3 regions of the Arthrobacter sp. FW306-1B-F12A genome follow, and region 3 is predicted to be linked to each of the others. Evidence: riboswitches for the same ligand, from Rfam matches in the RefSeq annotation. Region 3 holds a riboswitch; each other region holds the start of a gene.
What was found. A riboswitch is a leader RNA that binds a small molecule or an ion and turns the genes downstream of it on or off. The one in region 3 is predicted to bind S-adenosylmethionine.

Region 1 (7,832 bases), on a different contig from region 3:
GGCGGGACGGGACGATTGCGGCATTTTCACCACCTCACTTCAGGCATCATTGCTTGTATGAGCAACCCGGAAATCGAAGAAATCCCCATCCGCGACGACATGATCCGACTCGGCCAGCTCCTGAAGCTCGCCAACCTGGTGGAGGACGGCGTGGAAGCCACGGAACTCATCAAGAACGGCCTGGTCAAAGTCAACGGCGAGATCGACGATCGGCGCGGCCGCCAACTCCATGTCGGCGATACGGTGACCGTCAACGGACAGACGGTGCGGATCGCGGCCGCTTCCTAGGGCAACGCGGGGTCACTTACGGCCCATAACGTACCTCGGGATGGGCCGTAAGTGACCCCGCGTTGCTACGAGAGGACCTTGTGCTCCAGGAATTCGCCAACGTGGCCGATTTCCTGCTGGTTGATGCCGTGCCACATGCCTGTGTAGAGCACCTTGGTCAGATCCGTGTGCTTTCGGACCCAGTCCATGGTGTATTCGATCTTGTCCGGGGTGATAACAGGATCCTGCTGGTCCCGTCCCCAGAAGAGCGGCACGGAACCGTCCAGTTCGGCGTCGCGGAATGCGGGGTCCGCATCGGCGTCGACGGCGAAGCCTGAAAGCCCGACGACGGCGGCAAAGTCCGCCGGGCGCTGCCGCAACAGCGAGGTGGCCATGGCCATGCCCATGGAAAAGCCGAGAAGCGTCACCGAGCTGTGGTTGGACTTGAAGGAGTCCAACCAGGAAAACACGTACTCCGCGGCGTCCTTGACGGCGTCGAGGGAATAGTCGATGGACGCCGTGAGCGGGAACCACGTGAAGCCCGGGCCCGTCGCGATCGGCGCACGGAGCGAAGCGACGACGAAGTCCTGGGGCAACAAGCCTGCAAGGCTGAAGAGGTCCTGCTCGTTGGACCCGTAACCGTGCAACAGAACCAGCAATGGCTTGCCAGCCCGCTCCTCCTCTTCGAGGGACCACAAAACGACCGGGGCAGGAAAGGCGGAAGCTTGACTCATGGGACTATTCTTGCAGTTACCCATGAGTAACAAGCTACGGGCGCGTGGCGTTGCAGCAAGAGGCAGGATATGGACGTGAGTGACATTGATCCCACGGTGGGACCAAAGCCGGACGAACGGATTCATCCGTGGACCCGCTACGTGGCATTGGGTGATTCCTTTACCGAAGGGATCGGCGACCCCGAGCCCAACAACCCCGGGGGACATCGTGGCTGGGCCGACCGCGTAGCCGAGGAACTGAGCCGGGGACACCGGGATTTCGCCTACGCCAACCTGGCCATCCGCGGGCGGTTGCTCCAGCAGATCCTCGACGAACAACTTGGCCCGTGAATGGACCTCAAGCCGGACCTCGTGAGCATCTCCGCAGGCGGCAACGACCTCATCCGTCCCGGCGGCGATCCCGACGCCTTGGCCGAGAAACTCGATGCCGCAGTGCAGACCCTGAGTTCCGACGGCGCCACCGTGGTTCTCTTCAACGGTCCGGACACCGCGTCATCGGTCCTCGGCCGGATCCGCGGCAAAGTGGCCATCTACAACGAAAACCTCCGCACGGTGGCCGCCCGCCACGATGCCGTGATCGCCGATATGTGGTCCCTGCGGCAACTCTCCAACTCCCAGATGTGGGACGAAGACCGCCTGCACTTCTCGCCGCTCGGCCATCACACCATCGCGGCGATGGTCCTCGATTCACTCAACGTGCCGCACAACCTCGAGCCGCTGTTCCCCAAGCCACTCCCCCAGCGGAGTTGGCGCGAGGCCCGCTCGGGCGACCTCGTATGGGCACGGGAGTATTTTGTCCCGTGGGTCATCCGCCGGATCCGGCACCGCTCCTCCGGCGACGGCATCCTGCCGAAACGCCCGACGCCGGGACCCGTCTTCGGTCCTGCCGACACCATCCTGCCCCGGAGCTGAACCGGACCCCTGTGGGTCACAGGAAGCGGGGCTAAGCTGGTGAAAGACTAGGGAGGCCCTCCACCGTGAACAATGTGATCTTCTGGATCATCGTCTGCTCTTGGCTGATTCCCATGGGGATCCGCATGTACAACCGATCGCGCCAGCGCAGGCTCCGGGACTTCCCTCCGCAGGATTACCCCGGGCAGCCCTATCCTCCACAGCACTACCCCGTCGGATACCCGGAGCAACCCCCGGTCATCTTCCCGGCTGAGCCGCAACCCCCGGTGGGAATGCCCGCCCCTCAGGCCGCTCCGCCGTCGTCGGCTACTCCGCAAGCGAACAGCGCGCCCCAGCCGGACAGCGCGCCGCAAGGCTACCGGGCACGGAAGCTGGCCGAACTCGACCAGGAGTACAGCGACGGGAAAATTGCCATGGAGGACTACATGAAGCTCCGCCAGGAGATCATGAACGGCTGATTCAGCCGAAGAACGCCTCCCGCAGCTGGGGGCCGAGCTGGCCGATCTCGGTGAGGAAACCGTCGTGCCCGATGGGCGCCTCGATCACATGAACGGGGACTTCTCCGGGCAAGGCCTTGGCCAGCTCGTGCGATTGTTCCGGGAAATAGAGCCGGTCCGAGTCCACCGAGGCAACGAAGAACTTCGCCGTGGCCACGGACAACGCGTCCTCCAACGAGCCCCGGCCGCGAGTGATGTCGTGGCTCATGAGCGCCTCGGTGATGGCGATGTAGCTGTTGGCGTCGAAGCGCTGGACCAGCTTTCGTCCCTGGTGGTCGAGGTAGCTCTCCACCTGGTAGCGGCCCCGGTCCCCTAAGGCCGCAGCCTGCAGGGGCGCCTCGCCGCCTTGGGCGTTCCTGCCGAAGCGGAAGTCCAGTTCATCCGCCGAACGGTAGGTGATGTGGGCGATCCGCCGGGCGAGGGCCAGCCCCGCCTCGGGCGCGGCCTGGCCATAGTAGTCGCCGCCCTTGAAGTCGGCGTCCTGCCGGATGGCGAGCGTCTGGGCCTGCGCGAACGCAATCTGTTCGGCAGTGCTGTACGCCCCGATCGAAATCACGGCACATCGCTTGACGCGGTCCGGATAGCTGACGGCCCATTCCAGTGCGCGGGCACCGCCCATGGACCCGCCCACCACGGTGTGCCAGCTGTGGATCCCCAAGGCGTCGGCGAGCCGGGCTTCGGCTACAGTGCTGTCCCGCAAGGTCACAAGCGGGAAGCGGGAGCCCCACGGCTTGCCGTCGGGAGCGCTCGACGACGGCCCGGTGCTGCCGTAGCAGCCTCCCACGATGTTGACGGAGACCACGAAGTAGCGGTCCGTGTCGATGGTGGCGCCGGGACCAACGAGTTGCTCCCACCAGCCTTCTTCGTCGCTCTCGCCACGGGCCACATGGGTGCTGCCGGTCAGTGCATGCTCCACGAGGACGGCGTTGGAAGCGTCGGCGTCGAGCCGGCCCCAGGTCTCGTACGCAAGGACGACCTCAGGGAGGAAACCCCCGGCCTCCAGTTCGAGCCCTCCTACGGAAACATACTTGAGGGTTCCGTCCTGGGTACCTGAAAGGGGTATGGCTGTTGCAGCAATTGTCATTCGTCGACACCTCACATCGCGCTTGCCCGCCGCCAACACAGCGAAGGGCCAGGTCTTCACCCGGGGCACCCCGCCGCGAAAGGAGGGTTGCCGGCCAGCAAGCCGGGGCTGTCGCTGGCACTCATGACCTATGGGAAGAGTCTAGGAAAACCGGACCCCTTCTGACGAAGATTATGACAGCTTTGTGACACTTGGCCGCGTTTTGTTCACGAAGCCGGGGTTGTAGATGTCTGAAATTGAAGAGACGGGTGATGCCTGTGTGACTGGAGATAGAATTGGGCGCAGCAGTCTGCATCCTTCGGATGTCTCCGCCGCCACTGTGCGTCACAGGAAGATTGAAGCTCGTGAAAAAGCCATCCGGCGTCGTTCCGATAGCCCTGTTCTTGCTGGTATCAGGTTTCACCGTGGGAGTGCCGCTGCCGGCGCACGCCGACACGACTCCGGCAGCAGGCGAAGACAGATACGTGGTCCACTACGCCGAAGGCACCGACGTTGACGGTAAGGCCGCGGAGCTGCACTCCCAGGGAGTCTCGGTGGACAAGACGTTCACGCATGCCGTGAAGGCCGCGGTCGTCACGGCGACGCCAGCGAAGGCCGCTGAGTTGGCGAAGTCGAGCCGGGTTGTATCGGTGGACCGGGATATGCCGGTGCGGATTTCGGACACCCAAGCGCCGGCACCCTGGAACCTCGACCGGACCGATCAGCGCACCCTCCCTTTGTCCGGGAGCTACACCCCGCCTTCGAGCGGCGCCGGGGTTCAGGTCTACATTGTGGACAACGGGGTGCTTGGCACCCATGTGGACTTCGGCGGTCGGGTGACCGCGGGGTGGAGTGCCTTCTCGGGGCAGCCCGCCAATGCCCCCTGCACCGATCCGGCAATGCCCGACGCCGGCCACGGGACGCACGTAGCAGGCATCACGGCCGGCAGCACCTACGGCATGGCCAAGTCGGCAACCATCGTGCCGGTGCGGGTCCTTGGTTGCGACGGTACGGGATACTCCTCCGACGTCATAGCCGGCCTCGATTGGATGGTCCAGCAGCACCAGCCCGGTCAACCCGCCGTCGCCAACCTCAGCCTCTCCGGACCTGCGAACCAGAGCCTGGACGACGCTGTCCAGGGCGCGATCAATAACGGCATTACCGTCACCTTGGCGGCCGGCAATTCCAGCACGGACGCGTGCACGCTGTCCCCCAGCCGCGTGGCTGCCGCGATCACGGTGGCCGCGAGCGACAGCTTCGACCGGCAGGCATCGTTCTCCAACTACGGTCCCTGCGTCGACCTGTACGCACCAGGAGTCCAGATCACCTCGGATTGGCAGACGTCAAATACCGCAACGGCTGTCCTGAACGGAACCTCGATGGCCTCTCCGCATGCGGCAGGAGCGGCCGCGATGCTCCTCGCCATGCATCCCTCGTGGAGCCCCGCGCAGGTCTCGGCAACGTTGACCGTCGGCGCAACAGCCGGAATAGTCCAGTCGACCGGAAACTGCATGCCTAACCGGCTGCTGTACGTCAGCCCGTCGCTCTTTTCGCCGTCGCAAGACCCGTTGGGCGGATTTGCGGCTACAACCCCCTGCAGGCAGCTTGACACGCGGGACGGGACCGGTGGCGTCAACGGGCCGGTCGCCCCCGGACAGACGATCAGCGTCAAGGTTGCTGGACGCGGCGGCCTCCCGGCTTCCGGAGTTTCCGCTGTCGCAATGAACATCACGGTGGCCAACCCGACGTCGAACGGCTTCATCACCGCGTACGCCGGCGGAACAAATCGTCCGGCGACCTCGAACCTGAATTTTGCCCCAGGGCAGATCGTCCCGAATTTCGCGATCACGCCGGTGGGGTCGGATGGCACGATTTCCTTCACGAACAGCTCCAACGGCACGGTCCAGCTCATCGCCGACATCACCGGTTACTCCCTCACGCCTGGCGCGTCGCCCGCTCCCGGGACGTTCTCCGCCCAGGCCCCGTTCCGGCAGCTGGATACCCGTGACGGCACCGGCGGCGTCGGCGGACCCGTTGCCCCCGGACAGACCATCAACGTCAAAGTCACAGGCCGCGGCGGTATTCCCTCTTCCGGTGTTTCCGCCGTCGCGATGAACATCACGGTGGCCAATCCCTCGTCGTTCGGCTTCATCACCGCTTACGCAGGCGGGACTCCGCGACCGAACGCCTCGAACGTGAATTACGCGGCGGGACAGATCGTTCCGAATTTCGCCATTACGCCGGTCGCTCCCGACGGGACGATTTCATTCACGAACACCTCCGGCGGAACCGTCCAGATCATCGCGGACACCTCGGGCTATTACCTTGCGGGCACACCGTCAACCGCCGGTGCGTTTTCCGCGCAGGCCCCGTTCCGGCAATTGGATACCCGTAACGGCACCGGCGGGATCAACGGACCTGTTGCCCCCGGACAGACCATCAACGTCAAGATCGCGGGACAGGGTGGCATTCCAGCGTCCGGTGTTTCCGCTGTCGCGATGAACATCACCGTGGCCAACCCGACGTCGTTCGGGTTCATCACCGCCTACGCCGGAGGAAGCCCGCAGCCGAGCACCTCGAACGTGAACTACGCGACGGGACAGATCATCCCGAACTTCGCCATTACGCCCGTTGCTCCGGACGGCACGATTTCCTTCACCAACAACTCCAACGGCACAGTGCAGCTCATAGCCGACACTTCCGGGTACTACATCGCGGGCTAACCGCGAGATGGGGCGCCCATCGGAGTGGGCGACCCATCACGGAACGAACCGGCGACTGGCCTAGCTGCCCTTGGCCGCCCGGAATCCTGACTCGAGGTCCGCGAGGATGTCGTCGATGTGCTCGATCCCGACAGACAGCCGCACCAGTCCCGGGCTCACGCCGGCCACGGACTGCTGTTCTGGGGTCAGCTGGCTGTGAGTCGTGGACGCGGGGTGGATGACCAGGGAACGGACATCGCCGATGTTTGCCACATGGGAATGCAGCTCCAAGGCGTCCACGAAGCGCTTGCCGGCGTCGATCCCGCCCCGGATGGTGAAGGACACCACGGCGCCGGTTCCCCGGGGCCCGTACTTCCGTCCTCGTTCGAACCACGGGCTGGAAGGCAGCCCCGCATACGCGACCGATTCGACGTCGTCGCGCCCTTCCAGCCATTGCGCCACTTTGGTGGCGTTGTCCACGTGGCGTTCCACCCGCAGGCTGAGGGTTTCGATTCCTTGGGAGATCAGGAAAGCGTTGAACGGTGAAACTGCCGAGCCGAGGTCGCGCAAAAGCTGGACCCGGGCCTTGAGGATGTAGGAGAGGTTCGCGCCGAGGGCACCGTCCTTGCCGAGGTCGCGGGCATAGACCAGGCCGTTATAGCTCGGGTCCGGGGTGTTGAAGTTGGGGAACCGCTCAGGGTCCTTGCCGAAATCGAAGTTGCCGGAGTCCACGATGACACCGGCAATGGCGGATCCGTGCCCGCCCAGGTATTTGGTGGCCGAATGCACCACGATATCAGCGCCCCACTCGATGGGCCGGATCAGGTAGGGCGTGGCGAGGGTGTTGTCCACGACGAGCGGGACTCCAGCCTCGTGCGCGGCGCGGGAGACGCCTTCGATGTCCAAAACGTCCTGGCGGGGGTTGGAGACGACTTCGGCGAAGAACAGCTTGGTGTTTGGCTGCACGGCCTCGCGCCAGTGGTCGAGGTTGTCCGGGTCCTCGACGAAGGTGACCGAGATTCCGAATTTCTTCAGCGTGTGGGCCAGCAGGTTGTAGGTGCCGCCGTAGAGGCTCGGGCTGGCCACCACGTGGTCGCCGGCCTCGGCGACGTTGAGGATGGCGAACGTTTCCGCGGCCTGGCCGGAGCTCAGCAGGAGCGCGGCCACGCCGCCTTCCAGGCTCGCTATGCGCTGTTCCACCGCATCCTGCGTGGGATTGCCGATCCGGGTGTAGATGGGCGCCAGCTCGGCGAGCGCAAAGCGGTTGGCAGCGCTTTCCGCGCTGGGAAACACGAACGAGGTGGTCTGGTAGATGGGGAGTGCCCGGGCTCCGGTGGCGGAGTCCGGCTCCTGGCCGGCGTGGATCTGGCGCGTTTCGAATGACCATCCTTGGGACATGCGGACTCCTGGTTGTCTGGGCTCTTGCCGTGCTTCAGCTTGCCGGGCCGAAGTATTCAGCCTGCCGGTGTTCGGTTGCCGCCAGTCTAGGGATGGTGTTGCGGGCTCAAGAAGCTTTGTGACGAACACAGTAGTTTTCGGTCCCGGCGCGTCCTGAAGTGACTCTGAGCTGCCTTTTCGATACATCCCACCTTGGTTAGGCTTGACTTAGCTGAGAGCTCCATCACAAAGTGCCAAGATGAAGCCATGCGCATGGATC
Region 2 (7,832 bases), on a different contig from region 3:
TATCGTGATTTGGTCCTTGGAGGTCCGGCCCGGAGCGTGCCCGGCCAGGACCTGCCAGAATTCGGTGACGGGAAAATCGGCGGACATTTGCTGGATCTCGCCTTCAATCCGCGTCTGGGGATCGTATTCCACAAAGACGTCACCGAGGCCGAGGATGGCAGCGTCGAGTTCAGTCTTCCCTGGGCAGTCGCCTCCGATCGCGTTGATGTGGACTCCGGGCGAAACCTGGTCTGCTGTCAGGATCGTGGCATTGGCCTTGTCCGCCGTGCATGTGGTGACGACGTCGGCGCCCTCCACTGCATGGGCCGCCGAGTCTGCGATGGTGATGTCGAAGCCGAGGGGAGCCATGTTCCGGACGAACTTCTCCATCGCTGCCGGGTCCGTGTCCCAGATCCTCACACTGTTTATACCCAGGGCCGCCCGGAAGGCCAGCGCCTGAAACTCCGATTGGGTTCCGGTTCCGATCATCGCCATGATCCGGGCATCGGGGCGCGCGAGCTTCTTAGCGACCATGCCGGACGTGGCCGCCGTCCGCAACGCTGTCAGCACTGTCATCTCCGCAAGGAACGTCGGGTAGCCGTTGTGGACGTCGGACAGGACACCGAAAGCTGTCACGGTCTGGAAGCCGCGCGCGGGATTCGAGGGGTGTCCGTTTACATACTTGAAGCCGTAGGTTTCCTGGTCGCTGGTGGGCATCAGCTCGATGACGCCAAATGGCGTGTGGCTTGCCACTCGCGGAGTCTTGTCAAAAGATTCCCACCGCTGGAAGTCGTCTTCCAGGTACTGCATCATCTCCGAGATGACGGTCTCCGGGCCCCGTCCGGCCGTCCAACGAACCATATTGCGGACATCGACAAAGCGCGTCATGTGCGCTCCTTTCCCTCATAAGCACTGTTGCTACGAGGCTACGGAGCGGCGATATGCATCCACAATTGCCAAAGTACGTACTTTTCATTGAAAACATGCACAAAATGATGACTGCTTATGCACACAATGATCAACGGCAGGCGCCCGTCATAAAAGCGACTATCGCAGGACGGAACTGAGCAGCAGGCTCGTCTCGCTATTGACGATCCCCTCGATCCCGCGGATCCTGCCCAACACCTGGTCAAAGTCGCTGAGGCTCTCCGTGCGCAACTCGGCCACGAGATCCCAACCGCCGTTCGTGGTGTGTAGCGCCCAAATCTCGGGAAGTCCGCGGAGTTGGCGAATGACCTTGTCCGCCGACCTTCCCTCCACGGCAATGAGCGCAATGGCCCGGATCGCAAGTGGATCCACCTCGTCGCGCACCCTCGCGGTGAAGCCAACGATGGTCCCCGAGGAGACAAGACGCTCAAGCCGGCTATTCACGGTGGCCCGAGCAACGCCCAGCTTGCGCGCAAGGCTCGCCACGGAGGCCCTGCCGTCCTCCCGGAGAGCGGAGAGGAGCTGGCGGTCAAGGTCGGTGAGTGCTGCCATAAAGATAAACGTATCGCCCATTCCCCAAGCGGGCCTGAGTCCGTAGGGTATCGACATGAGCATCTACATCAGCCCCGACTCTGCTGCATGGTCCCTGACGGCCATGGCGACTGGTGCGTCAGCGGGATCAATCGATGATGCAAATGGCATGTCCAACCTGGTGAAGGAAATCTACGAGACAGAAGGTTTCGAAGCCTTGTCGGGTGTGGTTTTTGCATTGGCTCATCACAACAGCCTCTCGCTGCATGCACTCGCCACGGCCACCGGGATATCCGTCCACGAACTGCTGGAAATCCGGAAGCATCAAGGTTCCACTTTTCATCACTCCCCTACGGCAGTAGCGTCGCGGTTCGACGCCATTCCACCCCGGATCCAGGCGAGCCTGGAACCGCTGCCCAATGAAACCGAGTCCTAGGACGCTGGCACCCCAGCCCTCGCCAGCCTGGCTGCCGTCCGGTTACGGAACATGACGACGGCCGGTGATGCAGGCCGCCGTCGTGGATGTTATTTTTCTTCTTGAGTAATGAGCACCAGCGTGAAGCCCTGACTTGCTGGTCGGCAACCCTCTCTCCGGCGGGGTGCCTCAGGTGACTACTCGGCGTATCGACACTTTCGAACTGCAAGCGTGACTGAGGAGCACCAATGCCTGAACCCACCGAAGAAAAACTCTCGTACCGTCTCATCACGGGCCCTGACACCAAGGAATTCTGCGAGCGGATCTCCACCGCCCTCGCGGAGGGATACGTGTTGCACGGCAGCCCGGCCGCGACCTTCAACGGCACGGACGTAATCGTGGCACAGGCCATCGTCCTGCCCGCGGCAATCGCAAGCGCAGATGCCGCCGTTGCCAATGCGGTGGATCAGCTTGATGAAGAGTTCGACGGCGAGGGCCACGCATGAGCTACGCAGGCGACCTCAGCCCGCACGACGCCTGGGCCAAGCTTGAGCAGGGCGCCATCCTGGTGGACGTCCGCACCGAAGGCGAGTGGGCACACATCGGCATCCCGGACACCAAAGCCACCGAGAACGATCCCCTGTTCATCCAGTGGAACCTGGCCGGAGGCATCCCCAACACCCGTTTCATCGAAGAGTTGACGCAGCAGGCCCCGGAGGCGGATGGCACCGAACTGGTTTTCCTCTGCCGCTCCGGACAGCGCTCCATCGCCGCCGCGATTGCCGCCACCCAGGCCGGCTACACCTCCTACAACGTCCTCGAGGGCTTTGAGGGCGAGCCGGACCGCTACGGCGAGCGAACCGTGAACGGCTGGAAAAACCGTGGACTTCCGACGAACCTGGGGAACATCTAAGTGACTTTCAACCCTGACGCCGCCAGCTGGAGCCCTGACACCCAGGCCGTCCGCGGCGGTCTTGACCGTACCAACTTCCAGGAAACGTCCGAGGCCGTCTTCCTGAACTCCGGCTTCGTCTACGAGTCCGCTGCAGCCGCCGAGCGAGCATTTACGGGCGAGGACGAACGCTTCGTCTACTCCCGTTACGGCAACCCCTCCGTAGCTACCTTCCAGGAGCGCCTCCGCCTGCTCGAAGGCACCGAAGCGTGCTTCGCGACGGCGTCGGGCATGTCCGCTGTCTTCACCGCCCTCGGTGCGTTGCTTGCTGCCGGTGACCGCGTAGTTGCCGCCCGCTCGCTCTTCGGCTCCTGTTTCGTCATCCTCAATGAGATCCTGCCGCGCTGGGGCGTCGAGACCGTCTTCGTCGACGGGCCTGACTTGGACCAGTGGCGTGCCGCCCTGTCCGAGCCGACAACGGCAGTGTTCTTCGAGTCGCCGTCGAACCCCATGCAGGAAATCGTGGACATCGCCGCGGTGAGCGAGCTGGCCCACGCGGCCGGCGCCACGGTGGTCGTCGACAACGTCTTCGCCACTCCCCTCCTGCAGCGCTGCGGCGATCTCGGAGCAGACGTGATTGTCTACTCAGGCACCAAGCACATCGACGGCCAGGGCCGGGTCCTCGGCGGAGCGATCCTGGGCACCAAGGAGTTCATCGACGGTCCCGTCAAGCAGCTCATGCGGCACACCGGTCCTTCGCTTTCCGCGTTCAACGCCTGGGTCCTGACCAAGGGCCTGGAGACGATGGCGCTGCGTGTCAACCACTCCTCGGCGTCTGCGTTGCGGATCGCCGAGTGGCTCGAGGAACAGCCGGCCATCAGCTGGGTCAAGTACCCGCTGCTGAAGTCGCACCCGCAGTTCGAGCTCGCCGCAAAGCAAATGAAGGCCGGCGGAACTGTGCTCACCTTCGAGCTGCTCCCCTCCGCGGGGCGATCGGCGAAGGAGGCCGCTTTCGCGCTGCTGGACGGGCTCGCCGTCATCGACATCTCGAACAACCTCGGCGACTCCAAGTCCCTCATCACCCATCCCGCCACCACCACGCACCGTGCCATGGGTCCGGAAGGCCGCGCGGCAATTGGCCTGAGCGACGGCGTCGTGCGGCTTTCGGTGGGGCTGGAGGATGTGGACGATCTCATCGGGGACCTCGAGCGGGCCCTCAAGCAGGTCTAGCCGGGCGCTTCGCGCCAGTCCTGGCGCACCCAGGTGAGGACGGGTTGCGGCTTGGTGTCGCTCTCGTCCCTCTCTGAGCGCATCGTGATCTGGACGGCGTGCTCTACGACGGCGGCCAGCCCGGCGGCGTCGGGCGCGCTCCCGTTGCTCTCGCTCCAGCGCCCGGCAACACCACGCTGTTCGATAGCGCCGTTGCCACGGCTCAAGATGGCTGCCACGCCGGTTTGGACCAAGTCGAATTCACCCTGTTCGGCGAGCACGGGTTCCAAGTATTCCACCAACGACCAGACGACGTCGGCGGCGGGTTCCGGGCGAAAGGTTCCGAAGTCCAGCAGTTCGGTACGCAGTCCGAAGTTGCTTGCTTGCCAGGACGCCATCCGCAAAAGCGCAGTGGGCACGGCAGCGGGCTCTATTCCGGCATGGTATTCACGAACAGAAGTCTCAACCAGTGCCCTGACGAGCACCGCGATGAGCGCCGCATCCTCGGCCCGGAGGCAGACATCGGCCACCCGGACCTCCACCGTGGGAACGTGCCGGGACAGCCTGGCGTCGAAGTAGACCATCCCCTCGTCCAGCAGCACTCCCGTTTCGATGAGCCTCCGGACAACCCGCCGGTAAGCAGCCAGGGACCCGAAGATGGCTGACGGCCCCGACGAAGGCCAGCGGTTCCACGCCTGCGTCCGATAGCTCTCAAAACCCGTGGCCAGGCCACGCCAGTAGGGAGAATTGGCGCTCATCGCCGTGAAGACCGCGAGCTTGTCCCGGATGCGGTCCAAGACCATCACGCCTTCCTCGGGGGACTCGATCGATGTGTGCACGTGGAATCCGCACGTGAGCTGTTCGTGCGCCGTGATACCGAACCGTTCGAGCATGATGGCGTACCGGGGATCCGGAGTGGTGTGCAACGCAGCATCCACGGGCGATGTGGCCAACGCGGCGATCCGAGCGCCGTGGCGCCGAGCGGCATGGCTGGCGAGGCCGCGCCCCCTGCGGATCTGGTGCAGGAGCTCGGCGTAGCTGCGGCAGGGGCGGGTCTGGGTTTCGATCTGCTCAAGTTTGAGCTCGTGGCTTAGGCCGGTATCGGGACCGTCGATCTCCTCGAGGGTGGGTCCGGGTTCGGTGCCATCCTGGGCGGCGTGGGCAGCGTCATCGTGGGCGGCGCCGTCGTGGGCGGCGCCGTCGTGGGCGGGGGCCGAGAGGAGCGCGTCGGCAAGCGCGAGCGGCTCGCCGGTCACGGGATCGACGATCAGCAACTCCTCTTCCACACCAAAAGTGCGCACGGATCAATTGTGCGCCATGGCAGCCTTGCGGAGACAGACCGGGATTTTGCGGGCCGCCCGAGGGATTCTGCTGGATCACTCCGACAGGACCGGGGGACAGCCTCTATTTTCCGGGCATTAGCGATAAGCCACCCCCGGGTGATCCAGCAGAATGTCCGCCAACTCATCCACATACGGCACATTCCCTGGGGCGTCAGCCGCAATTCCATGGATAGCTGGATCCATGGATGCTTTGGAATTCCTTGCCACGGTGGGTGGGGTCGCGCGCGTGGGCCTACTGCGCGCCAGCGGCTATACGCCCTCAGCCATCCGCAAGTTGGCTTCCGCCGGGGCACACCAACCACGAAAAGGCGTGTGGGCCCTCCCGTCAGCGGATCAGGAATACCTCACGGCGATCCTCAATAACGGGCATGTCACCTGCGCGAGCGCAGCTTTACGCTACGGCCTGTGGATCAAGGACAAGCCCATGCGCGTGCACCTGGCTACGCGGCACTGCCGGGGCCGGGGCTTCGTCCGGCATGGCGGCCTACGCCTATCTCGGGAGAATGCCGTCCCCTTGGCATCCGTCGAGGACACTGTGATTCACGCATTGGTCTGCTTGCCAGAGGTCGATGCCATTTCGATTGCGCAGTCTGCCATACAGCAGTTCGGCATCCCGCGGGCCCTGCTCGAAAGCGAGATCTCCGCCAACTACTACGGAAACGCCAGGAGGCTTCTCGCCAAGGCAGACGGCCTGTCCGAATCCGTACCGGAGATCAGCGCCCGTCTGCTGTTCGAATCAGAAGGCCTGACATTCCGTCGCCAAGTCAAAATCCGCGGCGTGGGACGTGTGGACTTTCTCATTGGACGGTGGCTCATCGTTGAAGTCAACGGCTACGCCTTCCACAGCTCGCGGGAGGCTTGGAGGAAAGATATGGCACGCCTGAACGCTGCACAGGCACGTGGCTTTGACCTCCTGAGCTTCGCCCCCGAGCAGATTTGGAACAACCCGGAGCAGGTGATGGACGAAATCCGTGCCGTCCTCGCCCTGCACGACGAACAGAGGTGATCGCAACGACGGATTTTGCCGGATCATCGCCAGGGCGCAGAAGGCAAACCCATTGTTTTCGGGGGTGAGCGAACGCTGACTCCGGATGATCCAGCAGAATGTCCTGCTGGTCAGTCCGAATCGTGGAGATTCCGACGTTCTCCGCCCCCATCAGTCCTGGAAGTACTCGATCTTGGCGCCGATGGTGTTGAGCCGCTCGGCCAGGTCCTCGTATCCGCGCTCAATCACGTAGATGTTGCGCAACTCGGACGTGCCGCGGGCCGCCAGCATGGCCAACAACAGGCAAGCTGCGGGTCGGAGTGCCGGGGGGCATCCGACTTCCGCGCCGCGCCACTTGGTGGGGCCATTGACATAGATGCGGTGCGGATCGAGCAGTTGAACCTGGGCGCCGAGCTTGTTGAGTTCGGTCAGGTAGATGGCCCGGTTTTCGTAGACCCAGTCGTGGATCATGGTCTGGCCTTCGGCGTTGCCGGCGATGACCGCGAAGAACGGCAAGTTGTCGATGTTCAAACCCGGGAACGGCATCGGATGGATCTTGTCCTCCGGAGCGCGCAACCGTGATGGCTTGGTGGTGACATCCACCAGGCGCGTCCGTCCGTTGCGCGCAAAATACTCGCCGGAGATGTCGAGCTGTTGACCCATCTGCTCGAGCGTGGCAAGTTCGATCTCCATGAACTCGATGGGGACCCTGCAGATGGTGACTTCCGAGTTGGTCACGATGCCCGCGGTGATCAGGCTCATGGCCTCGATCGGGTCTTCGGACGGGAAGTACTCAATGTCGACGTCGATCGCCGGGCGCCCAGTGATCTTCAGGGTGGTTGTCCCGATGCCGTCGATGACCACGCCGAGCCCCTGCAGGTAGAAGCAAAGGTCCTGCACCATGTAATTGGGGCTGGCATTGCGGATCACTGTGGTACCGCTGCGGTGTGCGGCGGCCATGATGGCGTTCTCCGTTACGGTGTCACCGCGCTCCGTGAGCACGAAGGTGCGGTGCTCGCCGTCGGCCGGCGGCGCCTGCACGGAATAGAAGCCCGACTTGGCTTCCACGGAGAGTCCGAACTGCCGCAATGCCTGCATGTGCGGTTCCACGGTCCGGGTCCCGAGATCGCAACCGCCGGCGTAGGGCAGCTGGTACGAGGCAGCCTCATCGAGGAGCGGGCCGAGCAGCATGATGACGCTGCGGGTGCGGCGTGCGGCTTCCACGTCCATGGAGGCGAGGTCCAGCGTTTCCGGGCGGCGGATGCGCAGATCGTTGCCGTTCAGCCAGGTGCATTCGACGCCGATGGAGGTCAATACCTCGACAATCCGGTTGACTTCTTCGATCCGGGCGAGCCGTCGCAAGGTGGTGGTGCCGCGGTTGATGAGGCTCGCGCAAAGCAGTGCGACGCCGGCATTCTTACTGCTGTTGACGTCCACCGAGCCGGAGAGCGTACGTCCGCCCTCCACGCGCAGGTGGGTCATCTGCCGTTTGCCGACCTTGACGATGGTTCGCCCGAAGATCGACTCGAGGCGCTCGATCATGCGCAGGCT
Region 3 (7,832 bases):
TGGTGACCCAGAGGCCGGCAAACAGCAGCCAGGGGCCAAACCTGACACGTTCTGCCACCGCGCCACTGATCAGTGCCACCGTGATGATGGCGAAGGTGGCTTGGAATCCTATGAAGACCATGTCCGGCAACCCCGGGGCTTTCCCGCCGATGACGCTGGCCAGTCCGCTGAGTCCGAAGTTCGCGAAGGGATCTCCGATGAAGCCGCCCAAGGTATCCGGGCCGAACGCGAGTCCGTAGCCCCACAGGGCCCAGACCACCGCGACAACGCCGATGGCGCCAAAGCTCATCATCATGATGTTGAGGACGGACTTCATCCTGACCAGGCCGCCGTAGAAGAACGCCAAACCTGGCGTCATGAGAAGGACGAGGGCGGAAGCTGCAAGCATCCAGGCTGTTGCGCCTGGATCGAGGGTCTGGGGGTTCACATCCAGCCCTACGCTGAAGAATACTGGGTTCATTTCGGGAGCCTTCCTGCATATACGGCGCTCCATGGCGCCCGCACGGCGAGACCATTTTTAAAACGAACAGGTCCTGGTACCCCACGGGATACCGACCTTGACGAGTTGCCTTGACTCGAAGGTACAGTCGCCCTGTTTCAGCAGTCGGCACGGATCATTTCAGGCACGTAACACCGAAGGCCCCAGGGTTAAATCCCGGAGTCAGTCATGTTTCAGGCGTGTTACGCCGCGTGTCGGCCACAGGCGGTCCCGTATCGCAAAGTGCCGGCGTCAGCGGCTGGCTGCCGGCACCAGGATCCAGAGCACTTCAACGGGCTCGTCGGTTGGATTGACCCAGGTGTGCGGCTCGCGGCCCGGGAAGGACAGCGTGTCCCCCTCTTCGAGTTCGTACTCCTCGTTGGTGAGGATCAATTTGATGCGGCCCTTGACCACGTGCAGGACGTCGACGTCGCAATCGACGGCGTAAAGCTCGGCTTCTCCCCGGCCGCGGGGCTCGATGGAAGCCTGTAGGATCTGCAGCCGTCGTTCCGACCGGGCGGTCAGGAGCCGCTCCACGATTCCCTGGCCGCCAAGCGAAATCCGGGGCCCATCGTCGCGCCGCGTCAGGTGCGTCTCAGGTGCGGCGAAAAGATCGCCGATGGAGACTGAAAGAACTTGGCAAAGCGTCACAAGGGAAGCGACCGACGGCGATGTCAGGTCACGTTCCACCCGGCTCAGGAACCCTTTGGTCAGGCCGGTGGCGTCGGCAACCTGCTCGATGGTGAGCCGCTGCGATTGGCGGGCGGCACGGATTCTGGAACCGATGGCAACGGGGACATTGCTCGGTTCAACGGGGAGAGCCTTCATTCACGAACCTTTCAGGCCGTTTCTGCGGCCCTGTCATTGCAGCAATAGTAGCCGGATCGCCCGCGCGGCAGGGCCTTTGGCAAGCTGGAGGAGCGCCGATGAGTCCGCTGGGCGAGACAGCACCTTGACTGTTACTCGCATCACTACGTATCCTCATAGGCAACAAGTGTTGTTTGTGAGGCATACATCACAGACTACTCTCCCCAATCACCAGCGCAGAGACCTTCCGCAACCCGCAACGAAACCCAGCGGACCGGCGTCGGAATCCCCAAGGGCTCTGCGCATCACTTTCAGGAGCCAACCGTGGACTCTTCGTTCATCAATATTGCGATCGTGGTGGTGTATTTGCTCGCCATGCTGGCCTTCGGCTGGTGGGGCAAGTCGCGCACCAAGAACAACAGCGACTTCCTCGTGGCAGGACGCCGCCTCGGTCCGATGCTCTACACCGGCACCATGGCCGCAGTCGTCCTCGGCGGCGCATCGACGGTTGGCGGCGTCGGCCTCGGCTACAAGTTCGGCGTCTCCGGCATGTGGCTGGTTGTCGCGATCGGTTCGGGCGTGCTCCTCCTGAGCCTGCTTTTCGCCGGCACCATCCAGCGGCTGAAGATCTACACGGTCTCCCAGATGCTGAGCCTGCGTTACGGACAGCGCGCCACACAGACTTCCGGCATCGTCATGCTCGCCTACACCCTGATGTTGTGCGCCACGTCCACGGGCGCCTACGCCACCATCTTCGTTGTCCTCTTCGGCTGGGAGCGCTGGCTCGCCATCGCCGTCGGCGGCGCCATCGTCCTGGTCTACTCAACGATCGGCGGCATGTGGTCCATCACCCTCGCCGACCAGGTGCAGTTCATCATCAAGACCGTGGGCATCTTCTTCCTCATGCTCCCGTTCGTCCTGAACGCCGCAGGCGGCTTCGATGGCATCCGTGCCCGCGTTGACGCCAGCTTCTTCCAGTTGGACGGCATCGGAGCACAAACCATCATCACGTACTTCGTGGTCTACACCCTGGGCCTGCTGATCGGCCAGGACATCTGGCAGCGCGTCTTCACCGCCAAGACTCCCAAGGTGGCCCGTTGGGGCGGTGCCACCGCGGGCATCTACTGCGTCCTGTACGGCGTCGCCGGCGCATTGATCGGCCTTGCCGCCCGCGTGGCACTGCCCAACATCGACGTGAAGGCCCTCGGCAAGGACGTCGTCTACGCCGAGGTTGCCACGCACATCCTGCCGATCGGCATCGGCGGCCTCGTGATGGCCGCAGCAGTCGCGGCCATGATGTCCACCGCTTCCGGAGCCCTCATCGCCGCGGCCACCGTTGCCCGCGCCGACGTGGTCCCGTTCGTGGCCAGCTGGTTCGGCAAGACCATCAACACCGACGACACCGAGAACCCCGAGCACGACGTCAAGGCCAACCGCTACTGGGTCCTCGGACTGGGCATCGTGGCCGTGTTGATATCCATGGCGGCGCAAGACGTCGTGGTCGCCCTGACCATCGCCTACGACATCCTGGTGGGCGGCCTGCTGGTTGCCATCCTGGGTGGCCTGGTCTGGAAGCGGGGCACCGGTATTGCCGCGGCCTGGTCCATGGCCGTGGGGTCCGTACTCACACTGGCCCTGCTGATCGCCTATGCCACGGGAATCATTCCCAGCGAAGACGGCGTCTACGCCAACGATCCCATCTACTGGGGCCTCGGAGCCTCGTTGCTGGTGTACGTCGTGGTCTCGCTGCTGACGCCTCCCACAGAGCCCGAGGTCCGCGAAGCATGGGACCGTCGCGTCGCCGGAGGAGTCACCGAGGAACTCCCGCTGGAGGCCCACCCGGTGGCCAGCCACTAAGTTTCACAGAGTCAAGTACGACGGCGGCGCCGCACCTTTTTCCGGGGTGCGGCGCCGCCGTCGCATGTACAGTAGGAAGAGCTTCAAGAGATGTGGCGCCAAGCTCCGACTTGCCACACGCCAACCCCATGTTCACGGGTGGTTCGGATGAAGAAGCGGCCCGGCTCGGACCAGAGACAACCGAACGGGCAAGAGCAACTCCACAGGAGAAGGCCATGCCTTTCGAAAACGGCGCCACCGCCATAGCCGACCGCACCACCCAGCCCAGCACCCTCTTGTCGCCCCGCCCCCGCCGGGTGGACGAATTCGTCCGGGTGATTCCCGGCGTCGACCTCTCCCAAGGCTCCGTCACGTTCGTCGTGGACGGAAACCTGGAACGCTATTGGCACCATGAGCCGCGGCTCATCACCCAAGCCCTTTCAAAAGCGGTCCAGCCCGCCCGCTGGTTCCCCGCCACACGGAAACTCACCCTGACGGTGGCGGCAACCGGGCACCGGGCAGGCGTGCAGAGGCACTTCATCCTGAGCGCGTTTTAGCTCCCCGGGTTTAGCGAGCCCGGGGCTATTCGAACTCTTCGTCCTCGCGGTGTTCCTCTGCGTCGAGCGGAACCACCCGTTCGTCGTCGTCGAGGACCTCGGATTGTTCCTCCCAGTCCTCGTCCACCTCAAGGTCTTCGCTGTAGTCGTAGGCGGGATCGGCCTCGACCGTGGGACGGTCGGGGTGGCGGGCGTGGGTTTCGGTGCTGTCCATGGTGCAACCTCCGTTCGACGTGCCGCTGAGCCCATCGCACAGGCACATGAGGCAGCCGGTCACCACGCTACCCCGCCAATTCGTGGACCCTGTCCATCCATCCCAGCACTGCCCCCAGCCGCGGTCAAGGCCTCCCGGGAGCCTCCCGTTTTTGAGGTGCGCCTAAACCGTCCAGTGAGGATTGCCAGCCGAAAAACCGCGGAAATTGGCGATAGAGTGGAGCCGCAATGAGGCGATGAAGCCCGCCCCAGCAACCCAGGAGTCCCGGTGCACCCGCACGCAGATCCACAGAACCCGACAGATCCAGACAACGCGCATCCCGACAATCCCTCGGACCAAAGCAGTCCATTGCAAGATGAAGCGGCCCCCAAGACTCCCCCGTCGTCGTCGGACATCAAGCGCTGGCGTCAGTACTTGGCGGACGAGCGGGCCGAGGCCGCCGTGTACCGCCAACTGGCGCAGCGCCGCGACGGCGAGGAACGCGAAATCCTGTTGGCACTCGCAGAGGCCGAGGGCCGCCACGAGGCACACTGGCTCAAGCTCCTCGGGGAACATGCCGGCATGCCGAAGGCGGCCTCGATCCGAAGCCAAATGCTCGGCTTCCTCGCCCGGAACTTTGGATCAGTGTTCGTGCTGGCCCTCGCCCAAAGGGCTGAAGGCCGCTCGCCTTACGCCAAGGATCCAGCAGCGACCCGCGCCATGGCGGCTGACGAACAGATCCACGAGGAAGTAGTCCGCGGCCTGGCGACGCGCGGCCGCAACAGGTTGTCCGGCACTTTCCGCGCGGCCGTATTCGGCGCCAACGACGGCCTTGTCAGCAACCTTTCACTCGTGATGGGCATGGCGGCCACCGGCGTCCCCGCCACTGTGGTCCTGTTCAGCGGCATCGCCGGCCTGCTGGCAGGCGCGCTGTCCATGGGTGCCGGCGAATATGTCTCTGTCCGCTCGCAGCTCGAGCTCCTCAAGGCCACCCGCCCTACCCAGGCCACGCTGACCGCAGCCCCGGCCCTGGACATCGAGCACAACGAGCTGGTCCTCGTGTATCTGGCCCGGGGCATGTCCCGCGAGGCCGCCGAACACCGGGCCGCCGAACGCATGGGCCTCTACAGCTGCGATTGCGATCCCAGCCTCTCGCTCCACCCCGAAGTGGAAGAAACCGTCAATGAGCACGAAGCCGTAGGCTCCGCTTGGGGCGCCGCAATCTCGAGCTTCTGCTTCTTCGCTTCGGGCGCCATCGTGCCCATCCTGCCGTTCATCTTCGGCATGACGGGCTTCGCGGCACTTGCTGTGGCCGGTACGCTGGTGGGCATCGCGCTTCTGTCGACCGGCGCCGTCGTCGGCTTGTTGTCCGGAACCTCGCCGCTGACCCGCGGCCTCCGGCAGCTCGCCATCGGTCTCGGCGCGGCCGCGGCCACGTATGGGCTGGGCTTCGTCTTCGGCGCTGTCATCGGTTAGTACCGCCGGCCCGCTGGGGTGCCGGGTACGGGGATTTGGGGGAAGACTTGCATTCAAACTACGGGTACGACGGCGGCCCGCCGCCCAAGCGCCCCAGCACCGCGCTCGCGCTGTTCCGAAATTTGATGCTGGTGGCGGTGGTCGCTGCCGTAGCCGTGTTGGTCAGTGGATTCCTCCGGGGCGACCCTGGAATCACCGGCTTGCTTCCGAACCTGGCCCCGTCCGCCCACGCCACGGCAAGCAGCTCCGGGCCGGGCGGGGCTCCCGGACAGGGTCAGCCAAAGGCGGCCCGCGCGCCGGATACACCGCCGCCTGGCCTGGAAGAAGCCGGCCACCCGCTTGGCTCCCCCGCCAAGCCTGCGGTGGCCAGCAACTCCTTCAAGTTCCTGGCCACCAATGCCGACGGCACCCCCGTGGGCTACTCTCCGTGCCGGCCACTGCACTACGTGGTCAACGCGGCTCTCGCCCCGGCCGGATCCGAGGGGCTCATCGCCGACGCCATTGCAAAGATTGCCGCTGCTACGGGCCTCACATTCGTTGACGACGGCACCAGCAAGGAAACCCCCTCCGAGAAGCGCAAGCCTTACCAGCCCGCGCTCTACGGAGACCGTTGGGCACCGCTGCTGATTTCCTGGACCACTCCCGAGGCGGCTCCCGCATTGACAGGATCCGTCATCGGAACCGGCGGCAGCACCATGTACAGCTTCGGCACCGGACCCAAGAGCTACGTCTCGGGAAGCCTGGACTTGGACGCCCCGCAAATCACGGAACTGCTGGGCGTCTCCGGCGGCGCCCATTACGTCTCCGCGGTGATCCAACACGAACTTGGCCACGTGGTTGGCCTTGACCACGTAGACGATCCGATCCAGCTCATGTACCCGGAGATCGGCGCCCCTGATGGTTTGGCGGCCGGAGACCTGAATGGACTCTACAAACTCCACACCGCTCTGTGCCGCACCGACCTGTAGCCCGGCCCACCCTTAGCCCGGCCCACCCAACTAGCTCGCATTAGGTGTCGTTTTGGGCCCTGATAACGACAACAACTGCGAGTCAGTTGGGTGGGGACGGGCTTAGTTGGGGGCGGTTTCCAGCACGCGGGCGGACGTGAAGCTGGCTCCTGCGCCCGGGTAGGACGGGACCTCGATCCGGGCGTGGCTGTGGATCTCGTTCACCGTGGCCTTGGTGTGCTCGGCGATCCGTTCCAAGGTGGTCACCCACATCCCGTCCATGGCCTTGACTCGTCCGATCAGCTGCTCCAAGGCAACCGCCTTGGACGGACGGCCGGAGATGAAGGGGTGGTTGGTCAAGACGAAACAGCTGCCTTGGGTGTGGTGGGCTTCGGCTTCGAGGGTCCACATCTCCAACACCTTGGCCGGACTCTCGATGACCCCGCTGCCTGTCACTCCCGGATAGAACGCGTATTGTTCCCAATCGTCCAAGGCCCAATCCACCGGGATCTCCACGATGTCCCGCGAATCACCCGAATCCGAGGCAACCGCCATGCGGTAGGGGGCATCGCCGTCGAGCAGGCTTGAATCGTAGAGGAAGCCACGGTCCGCGAGCAGCGCCGGCGAATGCCAGTTGAGCTCCCACCACGGTGCCCTGTAGCCGACCGGCCTGACCCCGGCTACCTTCGCGAGCGCGTCGAGCCCGCGGTCCAGGTAGTTGGCCTCGGTGGCGGCGTCGATTCCCTGCATTGGCTCGTGCAGGTAGCCGTGGTGGGCGACTTCATGGCCGCCGTCGACGATCCGCCGCACCACGTCCGGATAGCTCTCCGCCGTGAACCCCGGGATGAAGAAGGTTCCCTGGATCTCTTGGCGCTCGAGGATCTTCAAGAGTCGCGGAACAGCAACCCTCGGGCCATACGACTGGTGGCTCATGAGGGACATGCGCCTGGTGCTCGTGGGATCGTGCGCGATGGTGCAGGATTCGGCGTCGACGTCGAACGTGAAGGACGCCGCTGCCCTGAAGCCTTCAGGCCAAGTGATCGAGTGTGCCTCGTCGGGGAAAGCGTTGGTGGTCATCGGGTGTCCTTTCAGTCGTTGACCAGATTGGCGACGGCGTCTTCCGCAACGGGCTGCGGCGCCGCGGTCTCGGAAGACAGCGGAAGGTACCGGGCATGGACCCGTGGGCCCAGCGCGCCATAGACTGCCGCGGCAACAAGTCCGCCGGCCAGCCAGGACAAGTCGATCCCGCCCATGGCCGTGGCGATGGGGCCTTGCATGATCGGCAGGACGCCGTACATGAACAGCCACGTGGCAAAGATGCCTACCAGGAGCGCGGTGATCCCGGCCCAGTTGAACGCCGGGAGCCGGCGGGTACCCACAGGGTCGAAGAGCCGGTCGACTGCTACGGGGCTGCGCTTGTCCACCCAGAAGTAGTGCACCAACATGATGCCTCCCCACGCGGCTACCCACGCCACGAGCCCGCCGAGCCACGTGCTCAGCGTTGACGCGAAATCCTCCTGCAGGATGAAGAACACGAC

Region 1: linked by a shared signal. The riboswitch ahead of metX (homoserine O-acetyltransferase MetX) and the one ahead of AC3WJU_RS04595 (hypothetical protein) in region 3 are both predicted to bind S-adenosylmethionine.
Region 2: linked by a shared signal. The riboswitch ahead of AC3WJU_RS19510 (DUF1737 domain-containing protein) and the one ahead of AC3WJU_RS04595 (hypothetical protein) in region 3 are both predicted to bind S-adenosylmethionine.

The regions. Positions count from the first base shown of each region.
Region 1 is NZ_JBYSXD010000031.1:30,885-38,716, reverse strand. Features, by position in the region: gene AC3WJU_RS15025 (DMT family transporter) at 1-24, opposite strand, end outside; gene AC3WJU_RS15020 (RNA-binding S4 domain-containing protein) at 58-288, shown strand; gene AC3WJU_RS15015 (alpha/beta hydrolase) at 354-1,001, opposite strand; partial or broken gene AC3WJU_RS15010 (SGNH/GDSL hydrolase family protein) at 1,071-1,913, shown strand; gene AC3WJU_RS15005 (hypothetical protein) at 1,979-2,371, shown strand; gene metX (homoserine O-acetyltransferase MetX) at 2,373-3,494, opposite strand; SAM riboswitch class IV at 3,508-3,623, opposite strand; gene AC3WJU_RS14995 (S8 family peptidase) at 3,839-6,196, shown strand; gene AC3WJU_RS14990 (bifunctional o-acetylhomoserine/o-acetylserine sulfhydrylase) at 6,257-7,573, opposite strand; gene AC3WJU_RS14985 (VOC family protein) at 7,820-7,832, shown strand, end outside.
Region 2 is NZ_JBYSXD010000054.1:19,416-27,247, reverse strand. Features, by position in the region: gene ocd (ornithine cyclodeaminase) at 1-867, opposite strand, end outside; gene AC3WJU_RS19520 (Lrp/AsnC family transcriptional regulator) at 1,027-1,458, opposite strand; gene AC3WJU_RS19515 (hypothetical protein) at 1,514-1,873, shown strand; SAM riboswitch class IV at 1,978-2,090, shown strand; gene AC3WJU_RS19510 (DUF1737 domain-containing protein) at 2,101-2,358, shown strand; gene AC3WJU_RS19505 (rhodanese-like domain-containing protein) at 2,355-2,765, shown strand; gene AC3WJU_RS19500 (O-succinylhomoserine sulfhydrylase) at 2,766-3,974, shown strand; gene AC3WJU_RS19495 (glutamate--cysteine ligase 2) at 3,971-5,254, opposite strand; gene AC3WJU_RS19490 (endonuclease domain-containing protein) at 5,478-6,302, shown strand; gene AC3WJU_RS19485 (UDP-N-acetylglucosamine 1-carboxyvinyltransferase) at 6,453-7,832, opposite strand, start outside.
Region 3 is NZ_JBYSXD010000005.1:131,159-138,990, forward strand. Features, by position in the region: gene AC3WJU_RS04580 (ammonium transporter) at 1-460, opposite strand, end outside; gene AC3WJU_RS04585 (helix-turn-helix domain-containing protein) at 731-1,306, opposite strand; gene AC3WJU_RS04590 (sodium:solute symporter family protein) at 1,610-3,142, shown strand; SAM riboswitch class IV at 3,224-3,343, shown strand; gene AC3WJU_RS04595 (hypothetical protein) at 3,358-3,678, shown strand; gene AC3WJU_RS04600 (hypothetical protein) at 3,704-3,892, opposite strand; gene AC3WJU_RS04605 (VIT1/CCC1 transporter family protein) at 4,241-5,347, shown strand; gene AC3WJU_RS04610 (matrixin family metalloprotease) at 5,395-6,315, shown strand; gene AC3WJU_RS04615 (polysaccharide deacetylase family protein) at 6,418-7,371, opposite strand; gene AC3WJU_RS04620 (purine-cytosine permease family protein) at 7,383-7,832, opposite strand, start outside.